Linked DNA regions of Rhodopseudomonas palustris. The protein of the gene in region 3 interacts with the protein of the main gene of each other region in a pairwise test. Links are inferred from orthologs where the notes say so. Each region holds a gene or a part of one and is shown on either strand. Other genes may lie near its edges.

What was found.
Region 1: the proteins of rplL (region 3) and nikR interact in binary tests that used the Escherichia coli proteins (3 or more experiments, as listed by UniProt). The link is inferred for Rhodopseudomonas palustris from one-to-one orthologs.
Region 2: the proteins of rplL (region 3) and dnaE interact in binary tests that used the Escherichia coli proteins (3 or more experiments, as listed by UniProt). The link is inferred for Rhodopseudomonas palustris from one-to-one orthologs.
Region 4: the proteins of rplL (region 3) and parC interact in binary tests that used the Escherichia coli proteins (3 or more experiments, as listed by UniProt). The link is inferred for Rhodopseudomonas palustris from one-to-one orthologs.
Region 5: the proteins of rplL (region 3) and obgE interact in binary tests that used the Escherichia coli proteins (3 or more experiments, as listed by UniProt). The link is inferred for Rhodopseudomonas palustris from one-to-one orthologs.

The regions. Positions count from the first base shown.
Region 1 is NZ_CP058907.1:5,227,092-5,231,174, forward strand. What follows is about bases 602-3,567. They hold nikR (nickel-responsive transcriptional regulator NikR), read right to left. Parts: upstream 2,324-3,567; coding sequence 1,880-2,323; downstream 602-1,879. Other genes in these bases: gluQRS (tRNA glutamyl-Q(34) synthetase GluQRS), read right to left, coding at 602-904; HZF03_RS23940 (DNA-3-methyladenine glycosylase family protein), read left to right, coding at 1,026-1,745; HZF03_RS23950 (TonB-dependent receptor), read left to right, coding at 2,510-3,567. Outside these bases: more of gluQRS, read right to left, coding at 23-601; more of HZF03_RS23950, read left to right, coding at 3,568-4,083. UniProt on the Escherichia coli protein: Transcriptional repressor of the nikABCDE operon. Is active in the presence of excessive concentrations of intracellular nickel.
Region 2 is NZ_CP058907.1:3,222,826-3,227,986, forward strand. What follows is about bases 367-4,410. They hold dnaE (DNA polymerase III subunit alpha), read right to left. Parts: upstream 4,023-4,410; coding sequence 567-4,022; downstream 367-566. Other genes in these bases: HZF03_RS14745 (caspase family protein), read right to left, coding at 367-405. In the rest of the region: more of HZF03_RS14745, read right to left, coding at 1-366; HZF03_RS14755 (DUF3551 domain-containing protein), read left to right, coding at 4,512-4,754; HZF03_RS14760 (DUF3551 domain-containing protein), read left to right, coding at 4,863-5,117. UniProt on the Escherichia coli protein: DNA polymerase III is a complex, multichain enzyme responsible for most of the replicative synthesis in bacteria. This DNA polymerase also exhibits 3' to 5' exonuclease activity. The alpha chain is the DNA polymerase catalytic subunit.
Region 3 is NZ_CP058907.1:3,592,324-3,596,299, forward strand. The notes cover bases 1-2,859. They hold rplL (50S ribosomal protein L7/L12), read right to left. Parts: upstream 1,690-2,859; coding sequence 1,312-1,689; downstream 1-1,311. Other genes in these bases: rpoB (DNA-directed RNA polymerase subunit beta), read right to left, coding at 1-846; rplJ (50S ribosomal protein L10), read right to left, coding at 1,745-2,263. In the rest of the region: HZF03_RS16445 (NAD(P)-dependent oxidoreductase), read right to left, coding at 3,165-3,976. UniProt on the Escherichia coli protein: The binding site for several of the GTPase factors involved in protein synthesis (IF-2, EF-Tu, EF-G and RF3). Is thus essential for accurate translation.
Region 4 is NZ_CP058907.1:2,953,184-2,957,278, reverse strand. The notes cover bases 800-3,777. They hold parC (DNA topoisomerase IV subunit A), read right to left. Parts: upstream 3,431-3,777; coding sequence 1,169-3,430; downstream 800-1,168. Other genes in these bases: HZF03_RS13445 (winged helix-turn-helix transcriptional regulator), read right to left, coding at 3,440-3,777; HZF03_RS13455 (sodium:proton antiporter), read right to left, coding at 800-1,083. Outside these bases: more of HZF03_RS13455, read right to left, coding at 1-799; more of HZF03_RS13445, read right to left, coding at 3,778-3,952; HZF03_RS13440 (SDR family oxidoreductase), read left to right, coding at 4,035-4,095. UniProt on the Escherichia coli protein: Topoisomerase IV is essential for chromosome segregation; it is the principal protein responsible for decatenating newly replicated chromosomes. It relaxes supercoiled DNA.
Region 5 is NZ_CP058907.1:175,063-178,992, reverse strand. Bases 952-3,764 are described here. They hold obgE (GTPase ObgE), read right to left. Parts: upstream 2,983-3,764; coding sequence 1,921-2,982; downstream 952-1,920. Other genes in these bases: HZF03_RS00820 (DMT family transporter), read left to right, coding at 3,134-3,764; proB (glutamate 5-kinase), read right to left, coding at 952-1,782. Outside these bases: HZF03_RS00835 (glutamate-5-semialdehyde dehydrogenase), read right to left, coding at 1-449; more of proB, read right to left, coding at 652-951; more of HZF03_RS00820, read left to right, coding at 3,765-3,930. UniProt on the Escherichia coli protein: An essential GTPase which binds GTP, GDP and possibly (p)ppGpp with moderate affinity, with high nucleotide exchange rates and a fairly low GTP hydrolysis rate.

The DNA.
Region 1 (4,083 bases), 1.6 Mb from region 3 along the record:
TGCAGGCGGCATCAGGCGGCGTTCAGACAGGCGCCGCAAGCCCGACCATCGTCCGGATTTCGGCGGGCGTGACGCCGGCCGCGCGCAGCTCGCGCAGGCCGGTCGAGCCGGTCGATTTCGACAGCTTGCGGCCCTCCGCGTCGCGCTGTAGCGCGTGGTGCCGATACACCGGCGACGGCAGGCCGATCAGATGTTGCAGCAGCCGGTGCACCGAGGTCGACCAGAACAGGTCGGCGCCGCGCACCACCTCGGTGATGCCTTGCAGCGCGTCGTCGATCACCACCGACAGATGATAGCTGGTCGGCGTTTCCTTGCGGGCGATGATGACGTCGCCCCACGCTTCCGGCCGCGCCATGATGGTGCCGGTCTCACCGTCCGGCCCACTGCCGAGTTCCTGCCAATTCAGCTCGCCGGCCAACTCAACCGCCGCCGCCATGTCGAGCCGCAACGCATAAGGCACGCCGGCGGCGATCAGCTCGGCGCGCTGGGCTGCGGAAAGCTGCTTGCCGATCCCCGGATAGTGCGGCGCGCCGTCGGGATCGCGCGGCCACGGTGCCACCGTTTCCTTCTCCGCGACCAGCCGGGCGATCTCGGCGCGGCTTTCGAACGCCGGATAGATCAGCCCCCTGGCTGCGAGCTGCGTCACCGCGTCGCGATACAGTTCGAGATGATCCGACTGCCGCCGCACCTCGCCGTCCCAGGCGACGCCGAGCCAGGACAGATCCTCGTAGGTCGCCTGTTCGAATTCCGGCCGGCAGCGGGTGCGGTCGATGTCCTCGATCCGCAGCAACAGGCGGCCGCCGCTCGCCCGCGCCAGATCGGCGTTCAGCAACGCCGAATAAGCATGGCCGAGATGCAGATAGCCGTTCGGGCTCGGGGCAAATCGGAAAACGGGTGGCGGCATTGAACCCCTGACGTCATTGCCGGACTTGATCCGGCAATCCATCGGATGAGAGACTCTTCTACGATAGCGGATGGATGCGCGGGTCAAGCCCGCGCATGACGCCGGAAAGCCAAACCACCTGATGACCATCCATCTCGACTCCCAGGCCGACCTCGAGGACGCCATCACCACGCTGGTGAAGCGGGACCCACGGCTGAAACCCGTGCTTCAGGTCGCCGGCATGCCGGCGCTGCGGCGGCGCGAGCCGGGCTTTGCTGGGCTCGCCGCGATCGTCTGCGGTCAGCAGCTTTCGACCGCCTCGGCAGCGGCGATCTGGGGCCGGGTCTCGGCGGCGTTCGCTCCGTTCGAGCACGACGCGATCAAGCGGGCGCGGAGCGACCGGCTCGCGCGGCTCGGCCTATCGACGGCGAAGATCAAGACGCTGAAGGCGCTCGCCAAGGAGCTCGCCGCCGAACGGCTCAACCTCGATGTGCTGGCCGAAGAAGACGCCGACGCCGCCCACGCCACGCTGACCGCGCTGCACGGCATCGGGCCGTGGACCGCCGACATCTATCTGTTGTTCTGCCTCGGCCACGGCGACGCCTGGCCGGCCGGCGACCTCGCGGTGCAGGAGGCGATGCGGATCGGCCTCGGCCTGAAAGCGCGCCCGACCGTGAAACAGATGGCGCCGCTCGCCGAACCCTGGCGCCCGCTGCGCGGCGCCGCCGCGCATCTGTGGTGGGCCTACTACCACGCGGTGAAGCGGCGCGAGGGCGTGATCAGTGACGACAAGGCAGCCAAAGTCGTGGCGAAGAAAGTTACGGCAAAGACGCCTCGCGCTCGGAAATCCCCATCACGCTGAAGGCTCGTCATTGCGAGGAGCGAAGCGACGAAGCAATCCAAGGGCTCGGTGCACGAAGCCCCTGGATTACTTCGCCATCGGCTCGCAATGACTTGAAGGTCTTTTCTGTCAGCGGCGGGCTTGCGGCCAGCCTCTCAGGATGATGTGTCGTGCTCGTGATGATGCTCGTGCGCCTCAGGCGGCTCGGCCGGGATCGTCACCAACCTTCCGTAGCGAACGCCGCGTTCGGCGAAGATGTGGTCGGCGAAGTGCTGCAGCTCGCTGGCATTGCCGTCGAGGATCGTCACTTCCAGGCACTGATCGTGGTCAAGATGCACGTGCATCGTGGCGCGCGACAGATCGTGGTGATGGTGGAAGCTCTGCGTCAGCTTGCGCGGCAGGTCGCGCTTGGAATGATCGTACGTATAGACCATCGCGCCGACGCAATGCCCGCTGGTGGTCTCCGCCGCGGTCTGCTGGATGCCGATCCGCGCCAGGTCGCGGATCGCCTCGGAGCGGTTCTGGTAGCCGCGCGCCGCGATGATCGCGTCGAGCTTTTCCATCAGGTCGTCGTCGAGCGTGATGGTGACGCGTTGCATCGAAAGCCTCTCGGTGGTTACCAGGTTATCAGTATGAAGTTTTATTGACTTTGTCATACTCGCCGGGCACGCTGCGGTCGTGGGCGCTCTGCCGGGACCGCCTGCGATAACAGATTTGGGGTGGGCCCGTCTTGCAGCGATGCAGGACACGAGGGGGTGTGCGTGGCGTGTCTCCGGCGAGAGGCGATGCGCGGCTGTGCGGCCGGCTGTATCGCGCTGAGTTTTGGTCTGGCGATAGCAGCGGCGCGGGCCGAGCAGGCGCTGCCGCAGGTGACGATCGATGCCCCGGCCGAGGCAAGGCCGAAGCCACCGCGGCGCCACGCGCCGGAAGCGACGGCACGGCACGGCCAGGCGATCCCGGCGCCGACACCGGGCGCATCCTCTTCGGCTGCAGCCACGAGCGCGAGCCCAACGCCCGACGCGATGAGCGCGCCGCAGAACCAGGCCGCAAGCAGCCGCGTCATCACCGGCGCCGAGATCAATGCGCTGCCGTTCATGCGGCCCGGCGAGGCGCTGGAAGCCGCCCCCGGGCTGGTGGTCACTCAACATTCCGGCGAAGGCAAAGCCAACCAGTATTTCCTGCGCGGCTTCAATCTCGACCACGGCACCGATCTCGCCATCACCATCGACGGCATGCCGGTGAACATGCCGACCCACGGCCACGGACAGGGCTATGCCGACGTCAACTTCCTGATCCCCGAACTGATCAGCACCATGACGGTGCGCAAGGGACCGTATTTTGCCGACGTCGGCGACTTCGGTTCGGCCGGCGCGCTCGGCATCGAATATCTGCGGGCGATGCCCAAGAACCTCGCCGAGGTGACGGTCGGCAGCTTCGGCTATCGCCGGCTGCTCGGCGCCGCCTCGACGCGGGTCGGCGACGGCACCTGGCTCGCCGCCTTCGAAGCCAACACCTACAACGGCCCGTGGGACGTGCCGGACAACGTCCGCAAGCTCAACGGCGTTCTGCGCTACAGCGAGGGCACTGCGACCGACGGCTTTTCGCTGACCGGCATGGCCTATTCCAACCGCTGGACCTCGACCGACCAGGTCGCGCAGCGCGCGATCGACCAGAACCTGATCAGCCGCTACGGCTCGCTCGATCCGACCGACGGCGGCATCTCCAGCCGCTACAGCCTGTCGGGCCGGTTCGCGAAATCGAGCGACCTCGGCCAGACCGACATCAACGCCTATGTGATCCGCTCGTCGCTGCAGCTCTACAACAACTTCACCTACTTCCTCGACGACCCGGTGAACGGCGACCAGTTCAACCAGCACGATCGCCGCACCGTGCTCGGCCTGAACGGCACGCAGCGCTTCGACTACCGCTTCGCGGGCCTGCCGGTGGAAACGCGGGTCGGGCTGCAGACGCGGTCCGACACCATCAATGTCGGCCTCAACAAGACCTATCAGCGCGACTGGCTGTCGACGGTGCGGGCCGACGATGTCTCCGAGCAGTCGCTCGGACTGTGGACCGACACCACGGTGCGCTGGACCGATTGGCTGCGCACCACCGCCGGCGTGCGGCAGGATTTTTTCACCGGCCGGGTGATCAGCGACACACCGGCAAATTCCGGCAACGCTTCGGCGGCGATGACCAGTCCGAAGGCCGGCATCGTGCTCGGCCCCTGGGTCGGCACTGAGTTCTATGGCAACGCCGGCACCGGGCTGCACAGCAACGATATCCGCGGCGCCACCATCACGGTCGATCCCAACACCGGCGATCCGGTGAATCGTGTGCCGCTGCTGGTGCGCTCGAA
Region 2 (5,161 bases), 370 kb from region 3 along the record:
CAGGCCTTCGGTCGGAATCTCCGTGTCGCGCGACAGCCGCGAGTCGACAGGGATGAAGTAGTTCTCGCCGGCGTACTGCACGCCGTAGCCGGCCAGATACACCGCCGCGACGGTGTCGGGACCAGAGTCCTCGGCCTTCTTCACAAAGTCGCGAAAGGCGCCGCGCAGCGTGTCGCCGTCGAGGTCGCGGGCACCGCTGACGTCGAAGCCTGCCGCCTGCAAGGTTTGCGCGATCAGGCCGCCATCATTGGCGGCGGTCGAGAGAGGCGCCTTGGCATAGGCACCATTGCCGATCACCAGCGCGATGCGCTTTTCCTGCTGCTGTGCAGCCGCAGGACCAACCGGCCCGGCGATCAGAACAACGAGGACGGTGGAGACGACCGAGAAAAGATGATTGAGACGCATGGCCGGGACCCGTTGCAAGGGCGCAGCCGGAACCGGCGCAGCGCCGCGGATCGCATTTCAGCGCGTCCCAATCTGAATGGCGATTGAACAAGCCGCGAGCGGTTCGCGGACAAATACCGCCCTCGCCGTCCGTATTCCGTGGCGCGAGAACAAGGCCGTGGTCACAGCGTTTCGACGTGCTCGACGCCCGTCACCGCCTTGATCGCACCGGCAATTTGCGGCGACACGTGGTAGCGCCCGGGAATATCGAACTCGACCTCGGTCTGCGGATCAAGCCGCAGCACCAGCGCAATGTTGCCGCCCGCCACCTTGGTCTCGGGCGGCTGCAGCCGCTTGACGACCGAGTCGAGGAACTTGGTGTCGCGGAGGAAGATGCGCAGGCCCTTCTGAGTCTTCGCCGCCGCGGCGTCGAGCGGCTCGGCATGCAGCACGCGGGCGCGAACGTCCTCGCCCTGGAGTTCGGCGCCGAGCTGCATCAGCACCGCGGCGCCAGGCTCCAGCACCTCGCGATATTGCGCCAGACCTTCGGAGAACAGCACCGCCTCGAAATGCCCGGTCGGATCCGACAGGCCGATGATGCCCATCTTGTTGCCGGTCTTGGTGCGCCGCTCCATCCGCGACACCACTGTGGCGGCGACCTTGCCGGCGGTGGCGCCGGATTTCACCGCCTTGCAGAATTCCGCCCAGGACTGCACCCGCAGCCGCTTCAAGGCGGTGGCGTAGTCGTCGAGCGGATGGCCTGACAGGAAGAAGCCGATCGCATCGTATTCGCGGCGCAGGCGTTCCGCCGGCAGCCACGGCTCGAGCTGCGGCAGGATGATCGATGGCGCGTCCGCCAGACCGCCGAACATGTCGTTCTGGCCGCTGGTCGCGGCTTCATGATTGCGCTGGCAGGCCGCGACGATCGCATCGGCGCCGCCGAACACACGGGCGCGGTTGGAATCGAGGCAATCGAACGCACCGGCGGCAGCAAGACATTCGATGACGCGCTTGTTGATGGCGCGCGGATTGACCCGCGCGGAGAAGTCCGCGAGCGAGGTGAACGGCCGATCGCCCCGCGCCTCGACGATCTGCTGCACCGCCTGCATGCCGACGCCCTTCAGGCCGGCGAGCGCGTAGAAAATCGTATTCGGGCCGACCTCGAAGGTCGCACCGGAGCGATTGACCGACGGCGCCTCGACCTTGATGCCGAGCCGCTGCGCCTCGGCGCGGAATTCTGACAGCTTGTCGGTGTTGTGGATTTCCAGCGTCATCGACGCGGCGAGGAATTCCACCGGATAGTGCGCCTTCATATAGGCGGTGTGGTACGATACCAGCGCATAGGCGGCCGCGTGGCTCTTGTTGAAGCCGTAGTCGGCGAACTTCGCCAAAAGGTCGAAGATGGTATCGGCCGCGTCCTTGGCGACGCCGTTCTTCACCGCGCCTTCGACAAAAATCGCGCGCTGCTTGTCCATCTCGGCGCGGATCTTCTTACCCATCGCGCGGCGCAGCAGGTCGGCGTCGCCGAGCGAGTAGCCAGCCATCACCTGCGCGATCTGCATCACCTGTTCCTGGTAGATGATGACGCCGAACGTCTCCTTCAGGATCGGCTCCAGCATCGGATGCAGATATTCGGGCTCCTCGTCGCCGTGTTTGCGGGCGCAGTAGGTCGGGATGTTCGCCATCGGGCCCGGCCGATACAGCGCCACCAGCGCGATGATGTCTTCGAACCGGTCGGGGCGCATGTCGATCAGCGCCCGCCGCATGCCCGCGCTTTCCACCTGGAACACGCCGACGACATCGCCGCGGGCCAGCATCTGATAACTCGGCGCGTCGTCGATCGGCAGCGTGTGCAGGTCGACATGGATATCGCGCTGCTTGAGCAGCTTCACCGCGACGTCGAGCGTCGTCAGCGTCTTCAGGCCGAGGAAGTCGAACTTCACCAGACCCGCCGGTTCGACCCATTTCATGTTGAACTGGGTCACCGGCATGTCGGATTTCGGATCGCGATACAGCGGCACCAGGTCGCTGAGCGGGCGATCGCCGATCACGATGCCGGCCGCGTGGGTCGAGGCGTGGCGGGTCAGGCCTTCGAGCTTCTGCGCGATATCGAACGCGCGCGCCACGATCGGGTCTTCGTCGCGCGCCGCCTGCAGCTTCGGCTCGCCTTCGATCGCCTGCTTCAGGGTGATCGGCGCCGCCGGATTCTGCGGCACCAGCTTGGTCAGCTTGTCGACCTGGCCGTATGGCATCTGCAGCACGCGGCCGACGTCGCGCAGCACGCCGCGCGCCTGCAGCGTACCGAAGGTGATGATCTGCGCCACCTGATCGCGGCCATAGCGATGCTGCACATACTCGATTACTTCGCCGCGGCGATCCTGGCAGAAGTCGATATCGAAGTCCGGCATCGACACGCGTTCCGGATTGAGGAAGCGCTCGAACAGCAGGCCGAACCGGATCGGATCGAGGTCGGTAATCGTCAGCGAATACGCCACCAGCGAGCCGGCGCCCGAACCACGGCCCGGACCGACCGGAATGCCATGGGCCTTGGCCCATTTGATGAAGTCCGACACGATCAGGAAGTAGCCCGCGTATTTCATGCGGGTGATGACGTCGAGCTCGAAGGCGAGCCGCTTGTTGTAGTCCTCCTCTGTCGTCCCCGGCGACAGGCCGTGAACGCTGAGCCGCTTGGCGAGGCCCTGCTCGGCCTGGCGGCGCAGCTCGGCCGCTTCGGCGGCGGCTGCTTCCGCCGCGTCGCTGACGCTGGCGCCGACGGTGAACAGCGGCAGGATCGGCTTGCGGGTCAGCGGCCGGTAGGCGCAGCGCTGTGCGATCTCCACCGTCGATGCCAGGGCCTCGGGGAGGTCGGCGAACAGCACCGCCATCTCGGCGCGGGTCTTGAACCGGTGATCGGGCGTGAACTGAATGCGATCGGTTTCGGCGATCAGCTTGCCGGATGCGATACACAACAGCGCGTCGTGTGCTTCGTAGTCCTCGGTGCTGGCGAAATGCGGCTCGTTGGTCGCGACCAGCGGCAGGCCCTTGTCATAGGCAAGATCGATCAGCCCGCCTTCGGCACGGCGCTCGGCCTCGGTGCCATGACGCTGCAGCTCGACATAGAGCCGATCGCCGAATGCCTGCTGCAGCCGCTCGCAGCGCTGCGCGGCGAGCGCCGGATCGGTCAACATTGCCAGCGAAATCGGCCCATCCGGCCCGCCGGTCAGCGCAATCACGCCGTCGGTTTCGCCTTCGAGCCACTCCAGCTTGACGTGCGGCACCTGGTTGACCGGCGTTTCCAGGAACGCCCGCGAGTTCAGCCGCATCAGGCTGCGATAGCCCTGCTCGCGCGCCGCCAGCAGCACGATCCGCGCCGGGGTCGCCAGCGCACCGTGGCGGGAGTTCGGATCCTGGTCGCCGAAGTCGATACCGAGTTCGAGCCCGACGATCGGCTGGATGCCGTAGCCCGACAGCTTGTCGGAGAATTCCAGCCCGCCGAACATGTTGTCGGTGTCGGTAAGGGCCAGCGCCGGCTGGCGGTCGGCCTTCGCCAACTCCGCAAGCTTGGCGATCTTCATCGAGCCTTTCAGCAGCGAATAGGCCGAGTGGACGTGCAGATGGACGAATCCGGCGTTGCTCATCGGCGCGGCGGCTCTTCAGACAAACGTGCGGGTTGGGACGAGTGGTTTGCGGAACCGGTCGCCGTGACGGCACCGACTCGGAAGCCCAATGGTGGGCTCCCTCCCCCTTCACCGCAAGCATCGGCGGGGATCTTATCCCCGCTATGCCGAAGCGGTCGCAACGCAGCCAACGATCAGGCCTGCGCCAGCACCTGAGCCCACACCGCCACCATGCCGATGAACAGTGCAATCGACGTCAGCGCCGCAGCTTCTTGGATGAAGATCTTCAACATCGTCCGCCTCCCTGACCTTGTGAACATAACAAGAACAATGTTCTCATTTCGTTCTAGAGTCAAGCAAGCGGCCGGCGCAGCAACCTGGACCGTTAACGAGACGTTACTATCCCCGAAATTCACCGGCGCGGCTCGCATTGACGGTCATTCGGGATTGGCGCACGGATCGAAGGCGCGCGGCTTGTGAAACCGCGCGCCGCAGCTAGCGGAGACGACGATGCGAATGGGAGCGATGGTGCTGCTGGCCGGGTTGGCGCTGCCAGGAGCGGCTGCGGCGCAGCCTTACGACAACTATCCGGTCTGCCTGCGGGTGTACGGCCCAGTGCGCTACGACGAGTGCCGCTACACCTCGATCGAGCAGTGCCGGCCCGCCGCCTCGGGCATCGCCGCCCAATGTCTCACCAATCCATGGTATCAGCCGCTGGCGGGGCCGGCCTCGCGCCGGGCCCGGCGGCATTGAGCCGGCGCATGTGCGCCGACCCTGCGCCGTCATAGATTTCTGTCACACTCTCGGATGCGCCGAGTCGCTGCCACCGCGACCGGCTGCTCAACAAGGATCCGAACGAAGATGCGCAAGCTGCTCCTGATCGCGATGCTCGCCGGCCTCGGCCTGACCACCACCGCCGAGGCGCGGGATTATCCGGTCTGCCTGCGGGTGTATCAGAGCTATCACGACTGGTACGACGAGTGCAGCTACGACACCATGGCGCAGTGCCGGATGTCGGCCTCGGGCCGCAGCGCCGATTGCATGACCAACCCGTGGTACACCGCGCCGCAGCAGCAGCCGACCAAGAAGAAGCGCAAGCATCGCCGCCAGCAGTGAGACGAGTGCGAAGGCCCCGAGGCGCCTTCATTCCGGGGCGCGCG
Region 3 (3,976 bases):
TGCACGCACAGTCAGCTTCTTGCCGGCCTCGAGCACGACCTTGCCGGTGTCGGCGTCGATCAGGTCGTTGACGGTCGAGTAGCCACGGAAGCGGTTGACGTCGAACGGAACGCGCCAGCCTTCCTTGGTCCGCTTGTAGAGGATCTTGTTGTAGAAGGTCGACAGGATCTCTTCGCCGTCGAGGCCGAGGGCGAACATCAGCGACGTCACCGGCAGCTTGCGGCGACGGTCGATACGCGCATAGACGATGTCCTTGGCGTCGAACTCGATGTCGAGCCAGGAGCCGCGATACGGGATGATGCGGGCGGCAAACAGCAGCTTGCCCGACGAGTGGGTCTTGCCCTTATCGTGGTCGAAGAACACACCCGGCGACCGGTGCATCTGCGAGACGATGACGCGCTCGGTACCGTTGACGATGAATGTACCATTCATCGTCATCAACGGGATGTCACCCATGTAGACATCCTGCTCCTTGATGTCCTTCACGGAGCGGGCGCCGGTTTCCTCGTCGATATCGAACACGATGAGGCGCAGCGTCACCTTCAGCGGCGCAGCATAGGTCATGCCGCGCTGGCGGCACTCGTCGACGTCGTACTTCGGCGGCTCGAATTCGTAGCGAACGAATTCGAGCATCGAGGCGTTGGAGAAGTCCGAAATCGGGAAGACCGACCGGAACACCGCCTGCAGCCCCTCGTCCGGCCGACCTCCGGGAGGCTCGGCAACCATCAGGAACTGGTCGTAAGATGCCTTCTGAACCTCGATGAGGTTCGGCATCTCCGCGACTTCCCGGATGTGACCGAAAAACTTGCGAACGCGTTTGCGACCGGTGAACGTCTGCTGCGCCATCGTGGCCTCTCGTTTCGTCGCCCGGTGGGGCGAACCTTCCGGAGCACGAGCCGCCTCGCCCCCGGGTTGAATACCGAACATCCGAAATTCAGGAGCCAGAGTTCAGGAACCAAATCCTAAGTCGGCTCAGCACTAATTCCGAACGCAAAATAACGCGCGGGGCGCTGCCGCACCCGCCCGTCGAAAACCTCATCGTCACAGACAGAAAAAGCCCGAAATTGCCGATTCTCCCAGAGGCTGCGCGGACACATTACCACGTCCTCGCGCCTGCGCTTTCGTGCTGCCGGACCAATATGGGACGGCAATGTGGAGATTCGAGGGGTTGTCCCCGTACCTTTCCACACATTCCTGTGACGGCTCGTCCGGGCACACCGCAGCCCGCCTTGCCGTTGCCGCCCGGACCCGAGGGCCCGAACCGCGATCGTGCCGGACCCGGGAGACCCGGGCCCGGCGAAACCGATCGGCTTACTTGAGCTCGACCTTGGCGCCAGCCTTCTCGAGCTGGGCCTTGACCTTCTCGGCTTCTTCCTTGTTGACGCCTTCCTTGAGCGGCTTCGGAGCGCCTTCGACCAGATCCTTGGCTTCCTTGAGGCCCAGGCCGGTGATGGCGCGGACTTCCTTGATCACCTCGATCTTCTTGTCGCCAGCCGAGGCCAGGACAACGGTGAACTCGGTCTTCTCTTCCGCCGGAGCAGCGGCGCCACCGGCGCCCGGAGCAGCGGCAACCGCGACGGCCGCAGCGGCCGAAACGCCCCACTTCTCTTCGAGCAACTTGGCGAGCTCAGCGGCTTCGAGCACGGTGAGGCTCGAGAGGTCGTCAACAATCTTCTGCAGATCAGCCATTGAATCAGTTCCTTACGGGTATCAGTTCGAACCAGGGTTGATTGGGAGTGAAGCGTCAGGCCGCTTCGCTTTTGGAGGCATAGGCCTGAACCACGCGGGCCAGCTTCGCAGCTGGAGCGGTGGTGACCTGCGCGATCTTGGTCGCCGGGGCCTGGACGAGGCCGACCAGCTTGGCGCGCAGTTCATCGAGCGACGGCAGCGAGGCGAGAGCCTTGACGCCATCGACGTTCAGGACGGTTGTGCCCATCGAACCGCCGAGAATGACGAACTTCTCGTTCGCCTTGGCGAATTCGACGGCAACTTTCGGCGCCGCCACCGGATCGCTAGATGTAGCGATCACAGTCGGCCCCTTCAGCAGGGGGCCGATGGCTGCGACGTCGGTGCCTTCAAGAGCAATTTTGGCGAGACGGTTCTTCGAAACCTTCACCGAGGCGCCCGCCTGCTTCATCTGCTGACGCAGCTTCTGCATCTGGGCAACGGTGAGGCCGGAATAGTGAGCGACGATCGCGACGCTGGTGGTCTGGAACAGACCATTCAGCGATTCGACCGCCTCTTTTTTTGCCGCTCTTTCCACAGCAAGCTCTCTCCGGTTGGCGGTCCCTGCGAGCAGGACCACCGGGTTGCACCCACCGTCCCGCTCCAACCCGACCCCGAGGCACAAGCCTCCAAGGACACGTAGGGCGAGACGATCGTGAATTGCCTGCCCTCCCGAACCGACTCCGGCTGATCGCCTTCGCCCGAACGGGGTGTCGAGGTTCGAACCCTATCCGCATCCCGCCGCCCGCAGCGTCGGGATACAAAATCCGGTCTTCACCCGTCTATGCAGGCCGTATGATTAAGCCTCTGAGGAAACGATTGCTTCCGCTTCGGCGCCTGCAGTCTCGGACAGGACCGAGATCGTTCTGGCAAACAGTCCGGCGAGCCGGCCTATCGACCTTTCCGATCCCTGCTCGCATTCCGATCGAGCGACAATGTCCTGCATCCTTCAGCGATCCGGGTGGATGAGTTGAAGGAACAGTCTCCTATCGATCAGGTCATTGGAATGCGCGCACGGGCGCGCCAGCCACAGCCGGCACGCCCGGAGCGGGGTGTTTAGCGAGTCTTAATGCGCTTGCCAAGAGCAAACTTCGCCAATCGGCACGATTTTGGCATAGGGGGCCCTCCCTAGGGGGCCTCGGTCGCAGCGGCTGAGTGAATCCTGCCGGATCGAGCCGGGCCGCGCAAGCCTCCCGGTCAACAGACCCCCCCTTCCGAACAAGGGGCGCCGGCCTCGGCGCAGGATCCAATCGGCTCGTCGAGCAGTTTCTGACCAAAGCAGGCGCGTCTCCCTCACCCGGAAGACGAGGCTAAGCTCGCCAGCTCATCTTCAGCGGTATGATGAGCTAAGACCACCATGTCCTTGTCGCGGCTGCGGGTTCAGCCCCTGACCTGGAAGCAAATCCGGGCCAGTTGGCGCTGGCGTTGGGTCGGAGCTGTTACCCCTGCACCGGATACGGCAGCGGCTTCCCCGCGAAGAACGCCGCAAGATTGGCGATGACGCAGTCCTGCATCGCGCGGTGGGCTTCCTGGGTGTGACCGCCGATATGCGGCGTCAACACCACGTTCGGAAACTCGGCCAGCGCATCCGGCGCGTAGGGCTCCAAGGCGAAGACGTCGAGACCTGCCCCGGCGATCGTGCCGTCGGCCAGCGCGGCGATCAGCGCGGCCTGATCGATCACCGAACCGCGGGAGATGTTGACCACCACGCCGTTCGGCCCGAGCCGCTTCAGCATGCCGGCATCGATGATCTTTTCGGTATCCGGGCCGGCGCGGACCGCGACCAGCAGCACGTCGCACCAGTCGACCAATTCGCCGAGATCGCCGACATAGCGATACGGCACGTCGTGACGGCTGCGGCTGTGATAGGCGACTTCGGTCTCGAAGCCGGAGACGCGGGCAGCGATCTTGCGGCCGATCTCGCCGATGCCATAGACGCCGACCTTGGCACCGGTCAGTCCGCGCGGCGGCTTCAGCATCGGCGACGGCTTTGCTCCGGACCACCCCCCGGCCCGCACGTAAGCGTCGGCCGGCAGCACGCGGCGCATCAAAGCGAGCAACAGCGCCAGCGCCAGATCGGCTACTGCCGAGGCATTCGCCGCCGGGCTGTTGCCGACCACGATGCCGCGCTCGGCAGCGGCTTTGAGATCGACCCCGTCGTAGCCGGTGCCGTAGCAGACCACCGCGCCGAGCGCCGGCAGCATGTCGAAGGTCTCGCGGCCGAGCGGCTGGCCGCCCATCGTCAGCAGCG
Region 4 (4,095 bases), 640 kb from region 3 along the record:
GTCGCTCGCGGTCACCGCCTCCAGCAGCGGCGCAAACAGCCCGCTCTTCCCGGCGTGCAGCATCGCTAGCACCGGAATGATGGCGACGAAGATCCCGGCGAACAGTTTGGCGACTTCGCGGATCGGCTCCCAGGTGAAGCCGTTGGCGGCGCGGTGCTCGTCGGCGGTCCACCACAGCGACAGCAGCGCCAGCACCACCAGCATCGCGTCGCGCACCAGATTCTGCAGCGCGACCTTGGTGCCGTAAACGTCGAACTCGATGCCGGGGCGCCATTGCGCGCAGGCCAGAATGGTCGCGATGATTCCGGCGATCAGCAGGAAATTGATGCCGCCGCGAAATCCGATCGGTGCTTCTGACGTCTTGGCCGGCGCATCATGCCGCGCGTACCAGCGGTCGAGCAGATAGAACACCACGAGCAGCACGCCGGCCACGATCAGCGTCTGCTGCCACAGGTGCTGCACCGGCCAGAAGAAATCGACGCCGCGCAGGAAGCCGACGAACAGCGGCGGATCGCCAAGCGGCGACAGTGCGCCGCCGATGTTGGCGACCAGGATGATGAAGAACACCACGACATGGACGTTGTGCTGCCGCCCGGCATTGGCGCGGATCAGCGGCCGGATCAGCACCATCGCGGCGCCGGTGGTGCCGATCAGGCTGGCGCAGGCGGTGCCGACCGCGAGCATGCCGGTGTTGATCAATGGCGTAGCTCGGATCGTACCGGTGACCAGAATGCCGCCTGAGACCGTGAACAGTGCGAACAGCAACACGATGAAGCTGAGATATTCGGCGAGCAGCGCATGGATCAGCGACGCCAGCGCGGTGTCCCAGCCGTACACGATCGCAATCGGCGCCAGCGCCAGCACGCCCCAGCCGGCGGCGATCTTGCCGTAATGCGCGTGCCAGATTTTCGGCGCCAGCAGCGGTCCGAGCGCGATCGACAGGAGGATGCCGGCGAACGGCACGCCCCACGCCCAGCCGAGCGCCGCGCCATCGAGGTCGGCCGCCTGCGCCGGCCCCGGAAGCGCAGCGAAGACGAGCAGCGGAATTAGCAGGCGAAATCGGCGGGAATAGCGTTCGATCATCGCATCCACTTCAAGGCAATTCGGGAGCGAGACGCAAAGCCAAACGAACGGCCCGCCTGCGACATAGCGCGCAGGCGGGCGAGCATCATGCGATGCTACGTCCGAACTTGTTCGACTTCGGGAAGCCCTTCGGCGGCAGCCGGCCGGCGTCGGCGCGATTGCCGCGCCATTCGGCGAGTTCCTTCATGGTCGCGCTGAACTCGCGGCCGGCAGAGTCGCGCCAGCCGAGGCCCTGCTTCGACGAGAAGGTGGCGATATCGGACAGGCCGCCATCCTTGTACTTCTGCAGCCGCACGCCGCGGCCGCGGGTCATCTCCGGGACCTGATCGAGCGGGAAGATCACCATCTTGCGGTTGTCGCCGATCACGGCGACGCTGTCGTCGCCCTCGCTGACAACCGTGAGCGCGCGCGCCTCGTTGGGGACGTCGACGTTGAGGATCTGCTTGCCCTTGCGGGTCGAGCCGACGCACTCGTCCTCGTTGACCACGAAGCCCTGCCCGTCATGGCTGGCGATCAGGAATTTGCGGCCGCCGGTGTGGACGAACACGGTGACGATCGCGGCGTCCTGCTCCATGTCGATGAACATGCGGATCGGCTCGCCATGGCCGCGGCCGCCGGGCAGCTTGGCGACATCCAGCGCGTAGAACCGGCCGTTGGTGGCGAGCAGCAGCAGCTTCGACGTCGTCTCGGCGAAGAACGACTGGCCGAGCTTGTCGTCCTGCTTGAAGTTGAGCCCCGACAGATCCTCGACATGGCCCTTCAGCGTGCGCACCCAGCCCTTGTCGGAGATCACCACAGTGACGGGCTCGCGCTCGACGAAGGCTTCTTCGATCGCGGCGAGATCGTGCTCCGGCGCGTCGGCGAACTGGGTGCGGCGCTTGCCGAGCGGCGTCTTCGGCCCGAACATCTCGCGGACCTTGCGGACCTGTTCGCCGACCTTGGCCCACTGCTCGGTCTCGGATTTCAGGACCGCGTTGATGCCCTTCAGCTCGGCGCGGAGGTTCTTGTCCTCGGTGCGGATCTCGAATTCCTCGAGCTTGCGCAAAGAGCGCAGCCGCATGTTGAGGATGGCTTCGGCCTGGATCTCGGTGAGATTGAAGGCCTTCATCAGCACCGGCTTGGGCTCGTCCTCGGTGCGGATGATCTTGATCACCTTGTCGATGTTCAAGTACGCGATCAGATAGCCGCCGAGCACTTCGAGCCGATGCTCGATCTGGCCCTTGCGATATTCGGAGCGGCGCAGCAGCACGTCGCGCAGGTGATCGAGCCATTCGCGCAGGCATTCGGCGAGGCCGAGCACCTTCGGAATCCGGCCCTTCACCAGCACGTTGAGATTGAGCGGGATCCGGCTCTCCAGCTCGGTCAGCCGGAACAGTGACTCCATCATCAACGTCGGATCGACGCTGCGCGACTTCGGCTCGATGACGATGCGGACGTCCTCGGCGGATTCGTCGCGGATGTCGCCGACCAGCGGCAGCTTCTTCTCGTTGAGCAGCTCGGCGATCTTCTCGATCAGCCGCGACTTCTGCACCAGCCACGGGATCTGCGTGACCACCACCGTCCAGGTGCCGCGCGCGCCCTCTTCCTGCTCCCACTTGGCGCGGGTGCGGAACGCGCCGCGGCCGGTGGTGTAGGCCTCCGCGATGCTTTCCTTGGAGTCGATGATGATGCCACCGGTCGGGAAGTCCGGCCCCTTGACGAAGCGCAGCAGCGCCTTCGACTTGGCGTCGGGCTTCTCGATCAGATGCAGCGCGGCGTCGCACAGCTCGGCGGCGTTGTGCGGCGGGATCGCGGTGGCCATGCCGACGGCGATGCCCTGCGCGCCGTTGGCGAGCAGGTTCGGAAAGCCGCCGGGCAGCACGACCGGCTCTTTCGACTGACCGTCGTAGTTGGCGCGGAACGCGACGCCGTCCTCGTCGATGCCATCCAGCAGCAGCCGCGCGACGTCGGTCATGCGCGCTTCGGTGTAGCGGTAGGCTGCCGGGTTATCGCCGTCGATGTTGCCGAAATTGCCCTGGCCGTCGACCAGCGGATAGCGCGACGAGAAGTCCTGCGCCAGACGCACCAGCGCATCGTAGATCGACTGGTCGCCGTGCGGATGGAACGAACCCATCACGTCGCCGACGATCTTGGCGGACTTCTTGAACGGCGTGCCGGGGTCGAGCCGCAGCAATCGCATCCCGTACAGGATGCGGCGATGCACCGGCTTGAGGCCGTCGCGCGCGTCCGGCAGCGCCCGGTGCATGATGGTCGACAGCGCGTAAGCGAGATAGCGCTCTTCCAGCGCTTCGCGAAGCTGGACCTCGTGGATCTCGGCCGGCTCCGGCGGAATCAATCTTTTTCCCATGGCGTCGGGTTATCCCCTGACCGGAAGCGGAGCAAGCGCCAGCGGGCTTTCCGGCCTTGCGGAATCGCCTGGAACCTGGGGCTCGCCGTCCCGCGCCGCCGAGTCGAACCGGGCCCGGGCGCGTTCGATTTCGGGAAAGTGCTGCTCGGCCCAGGCGACCAACGCCGTCAGCGGTGCGAGCACGGACTCGCCGGACGCCGACAGGCGGTATTCGACGCTGGGCGGTTTGGTCGGAAACACCTGCCGCGCGACCAGCCCGTCGCGCTCCAGGTCACGCAGCGTCTGCGTCAGCATCCGCTTCGAAATGTCTGGAACATCCCGCAGCAGCGCGTTGAATCTCATTGGCTTTTCAGCCAACGCGATCAACAGCAGCGTGCTCCATTTGCTGCCGAGATGGTCGAGCACGTTGCGTACTGGGCAGCGGGTGGCGTCGAAGCCCTGCTCCCGCCAGGCGGCGTAGCGGTCGGTCAACGTCGCGCGATGCTCCGCGACCGACAGGTTCTCTCCAGGTGACCTTGTCACGGAAAACTGCCTCCTTACGGGCCGGACAGAAGGTCTCCAATATAGACCTACCCTCAAATCATGACCACCCAGGAGCTTTCCGATGTCCGCCTCGCGTTTCCTCATCACCGGTGCCAGCGGCCAGCTCGGCCGCCTCGTTGTCG
Region 5 (3,930 bases), 3.4 Mb from region 3 along the record:
AGGCACAGCACGCCGGCGTCAGCCGCAACGTTGGGACGGCTTTCGAAGATCACCGCCACCACCCCGAGCGGCACGCGGACGCGCTCGATGGTCATGCCGTTCGGCCGCTGCCAGCTCTCGGTCACGGTGCCGACCGGGTCGGCGATGCCGCGCACCACCGCGATGCCTTCGGCCATCGCTTCGACGCGCGCCGGCGTCAGCGTCAGGCGGTCCAAGAATGCCGACGTGGTACCGGCAGCTTTGGCATCGGCGACGTCCTCGGCATTCGCCGCCAGGATCTTGTCTGCGCCGGCGCGGATTGCACGCTCCATCGCTTCCAGCGCGCGGTTCTTCTGCTCCGGCGGCGCCAGAGCCAGGATCCGGGCGGCGGCGCGGGCCTGCCGACCCAGGTCGGTCATCAGCGTCGTGAGTTCGGCGCTGCCGTCGATGGCTTTGAGCGAGGCGGTCATAGCGTTGAGCCTGAAAAATCCGTGGTAGGTCATGTAAATAGGGGGAAAAGACCGCTACGCCAAGCCGGTTGCGGGGAAGCCGGGTGATCCCGGTCCTTTCGGCAATCGACGAGATTGCCGCGATCAGGCGGTTCATTGCTAACCGGACGTCCACGAAACCCCTGCTTGCTAACACGCGGCAGGGGCACCCAAGGACTGCGCGTCAGGTCGGCGCCGTTCCGACGACTAGATCGTCGCGATGGATCATCTCGGCGCGGCCGGTGATTCCGAGGATCATCATCACGTCCGGCGACGACCGGCCTTTGATCTTCTCGGCATCCTCGGCGTCGTAAGCGACCAGGCCGCGGCCGATCTCATGGGTGTCCGGGCCGCGCACGATCACGGCGTCGCCGCGGGAAAATTGGCCGTCGACCCGGATCACGCCTGCCGGCAGCAGGCTCTTGCCGGCGCGCAGCGCGCTGACTGCGCCGGCGTCGATCGTCAGCGTGCCCTTCGGCTCCAGCGTGCCGGCAATCCAGCGCTTTCGTGCCGTCACGGGATTGGCCGGCGTCAGGAACCAGGTGCACTTGCCGCCGTCGGCGATCGCTTTGAGCGGATGATCGATCTTGCCGGAAGCGATCAGCATATGAGTGCCAGCGGAGGTCGCGATCTTGGCCGCCTCGATCTTGGTGCGCATGCCGCCGCGCGACAGCTCCGAGCCTGCCGCCCCGGCCATGCCCTCGATCTCGGCGGTGATCGCTTCGACGACAGGAATCAGCGTGGCGTCCGGATTGTTGCCGGGTGGCGCGGTGTACAGCCCGTCGATGTCGGACAGCAGGATCAGCAGATCGGCGCTCGCCATGGTGGCGACCCGCGCCGCAAGCCGGTCGTTATCTCCGTAGCGAATCTCGGTGGTGGCGACGGTGTCGTTCTCGTTGATCACCGGCACCGCTCGCCATTCCAGCAGCTTGGCGATGGTCGAGCGGGCGTTGAGATAGCGCCGCCGCTCTTCGGTGTCCTGGAACGTCACCAGAATCTGGCCGGCGCCGATGCCATGGGCGCCGAGCACTTCCGACCAGGTCCGCGCCAGTTCGATTTGCCCGACCGCCGCGGCGGCCTGGCTTTCCTCCAGCTTGAGCGGGCCGCGCGGCAGCTTCAGCCGGCTCCGTCCGAGCGCGATCGAGCCCGACGACACCACCATCACGTCCCGGCCGCCACGATGCAGCTCGGCAATGTCGGCGGCGAGCGCCGCCAGCCACCCGGCCCGCACCTCGCCGGCGGCGGAGTCGATCAGCAGCGACGAGCCGACCTTGACGACGATGTGGCGGAAATCGTGAAGCTTAGGGCTGGCCATGGAGGTATCGATCACAACGTCGCGGCGCGCAAAGCGGGCGACTGGCAGGAAGAGGCCCGTTTTGCAGCACCAAGCCGGGTCACGCAAGCCGTGCGAACGGACCGGCAGACCTGTTGTGACCGGCCCGGCGTGATTGGTTCAGGCGTCCTGCGGAGCCCAGGGCTTGGCTTCGGCCGGATTGTCGGCGGTGCCGATCGCCTTGTCGGAGACCGGCGCTTCGCCGATCACCGCGACCAGCGCACGCAACGCCTCCGGCACGCCCTGGCCAGTCACGCCCGACAGCAGCAGCGGCGTCTTCTTGGCGGCGCGCTTCAGCCGATCCTTCTGCTTCTTGAGCTCGTCCGGTTCGACCGCATCGATCTTGTTCAGTGCAACGATCTCGATTTTGTCGACCAGCGTCTCGGCATAGGCTTCGAGTTCGCCGCGCACCGTCTTGTAGGCCTTGCCAGCGTGCTCGCAGGTGGCGTCGATCAGGTGCAGCAGCACCCGGCAGCGCTCGATATGGCCGAGGAAGCGGTCACCGAGGCCGGCGCCCTCATGGGCGCCCTCGATCAGACCGGGAATATCGGCGAGCACGAATTCGCGGCCATCGCTGTTCACCACCCCGAGCTGCGGATGCAGCGTGGTGAACGGATAGTCGGCGATCTTCGGCTTGGCGGCGCTGACTTTGGACAGGAAGGTCGATTTGCCGGCGTTCGGCAGCCCGACCAGGCCGGCGTCGGCGATCAGTTTCAGCCGCAGCCAGATCCAGCGTTCTTCGCCGGGCAGTCCGGGATTGGCGTGACGCGGCGCCCGGTTGGTCGAGGATTTGAAATGGGCGTTGCCGAAACCGCCATTGCCGCCCTTGGCCAACACGAAACGCTCGCCGACTTTGGTGAAGTCGTGGATCAGCGTTTCCTTGTCCTCGTCGAAAATCTGGGTGCCGACCGGCACCTTCATGACGATGTCTTTGCCGCCCGCGCCGTGGCGGTCGCTGCCCATGCCGTTGCCGCCCTTCTGCGCCTTGAAGTGCTGCTGGTAACGGTAATCGATCAGCGTGTTCAGGCCGTCGGCGGCCTCGATGATGATGTCACCGCCGCGGCCGCCATTGCCGCCATTGGGGCCGCCGAACTCGATGAACTTCTCGCGGCGGAACGCCACGCAGCCGTTCCCGCCGTCGCCGGAGCGGATGTAAACCTTAGCTTCATCGAGGAATTTCATGGGTCATCCGTATCGTAAGGTCGGGGGGCGCGGCAACACTTCGATCACCGTCCGCCGCTGCGGCGGTCTGAAAGTCGAAGCGACCCTGCGCCACCTTGCGCCCGCTTGCGCCTCGGGGCGATAAGCGCCGACCGCAATCATACGGGCCAATATGGGGCTGTTCGCCAAAATCACCACCGCGTCCGACCCGCGCACCGCCCGGATCGCCGGCATCCTGCTGATGCTGCTGGCGATGCTGGCGTTTTCGTTCGCCGACGCAGCCGGCAAGACCGTCGTGGCGATCTATTCGGTCGGGCAACTGCTGGTGCTGCGGGCGTTGGCCGGACTGCTGGTGCTGTCGCCGCTGATCTGGCGCCAGCGCAAGGCGTTCCTGCAGCTGGAGAGGCCGGGTCTGCAACTGGCGCGGACGCTGATCGCGGCCTGCGAAGTCGCGGTGTTCTATCTGGCGACCGCCTATCTGCCACTCGCCGACGTCATCACCTTCTATCTCGCCTCGTCGCTGTTCGTCTCGGTCGGCGCTGCGTTGTTTCTGGGTGAGACCATCGACCGGCCGCGCGGGATCGCGATCGTCGTCGGCTTTGTCGGCGTGCTGATCGCGCTGCAGCCGTCGACCCAGACCATGAGCTGGCCGGCGCTGATCGCGATTCTTGCCAGCGTGCTGTTTGCAGGCCTGCTGTTGCTGACGCGGTTCCTGCGCCAGACCCCCGACATGGTGCTGGCCTCGCAGCAGTTCGCCGGCACGCTGCTGCTCGGCCTCGTGCTGGCCCCATCGGGCTGGATCACGCCGTCGGCGACCGATCTGGTGTGGTTTGCGATCTCGGGTGCGGTGTCGGCGGTGGGTCTGCTGTGCGTCAATCGCTCGCTGCGGTTGGCGCCGGCGAGCGTCGTGGTGCCGTATCAGTACACGATGATCATTTTCGCTGCTGCGTTCGGCTGGCTGCTGTTCGG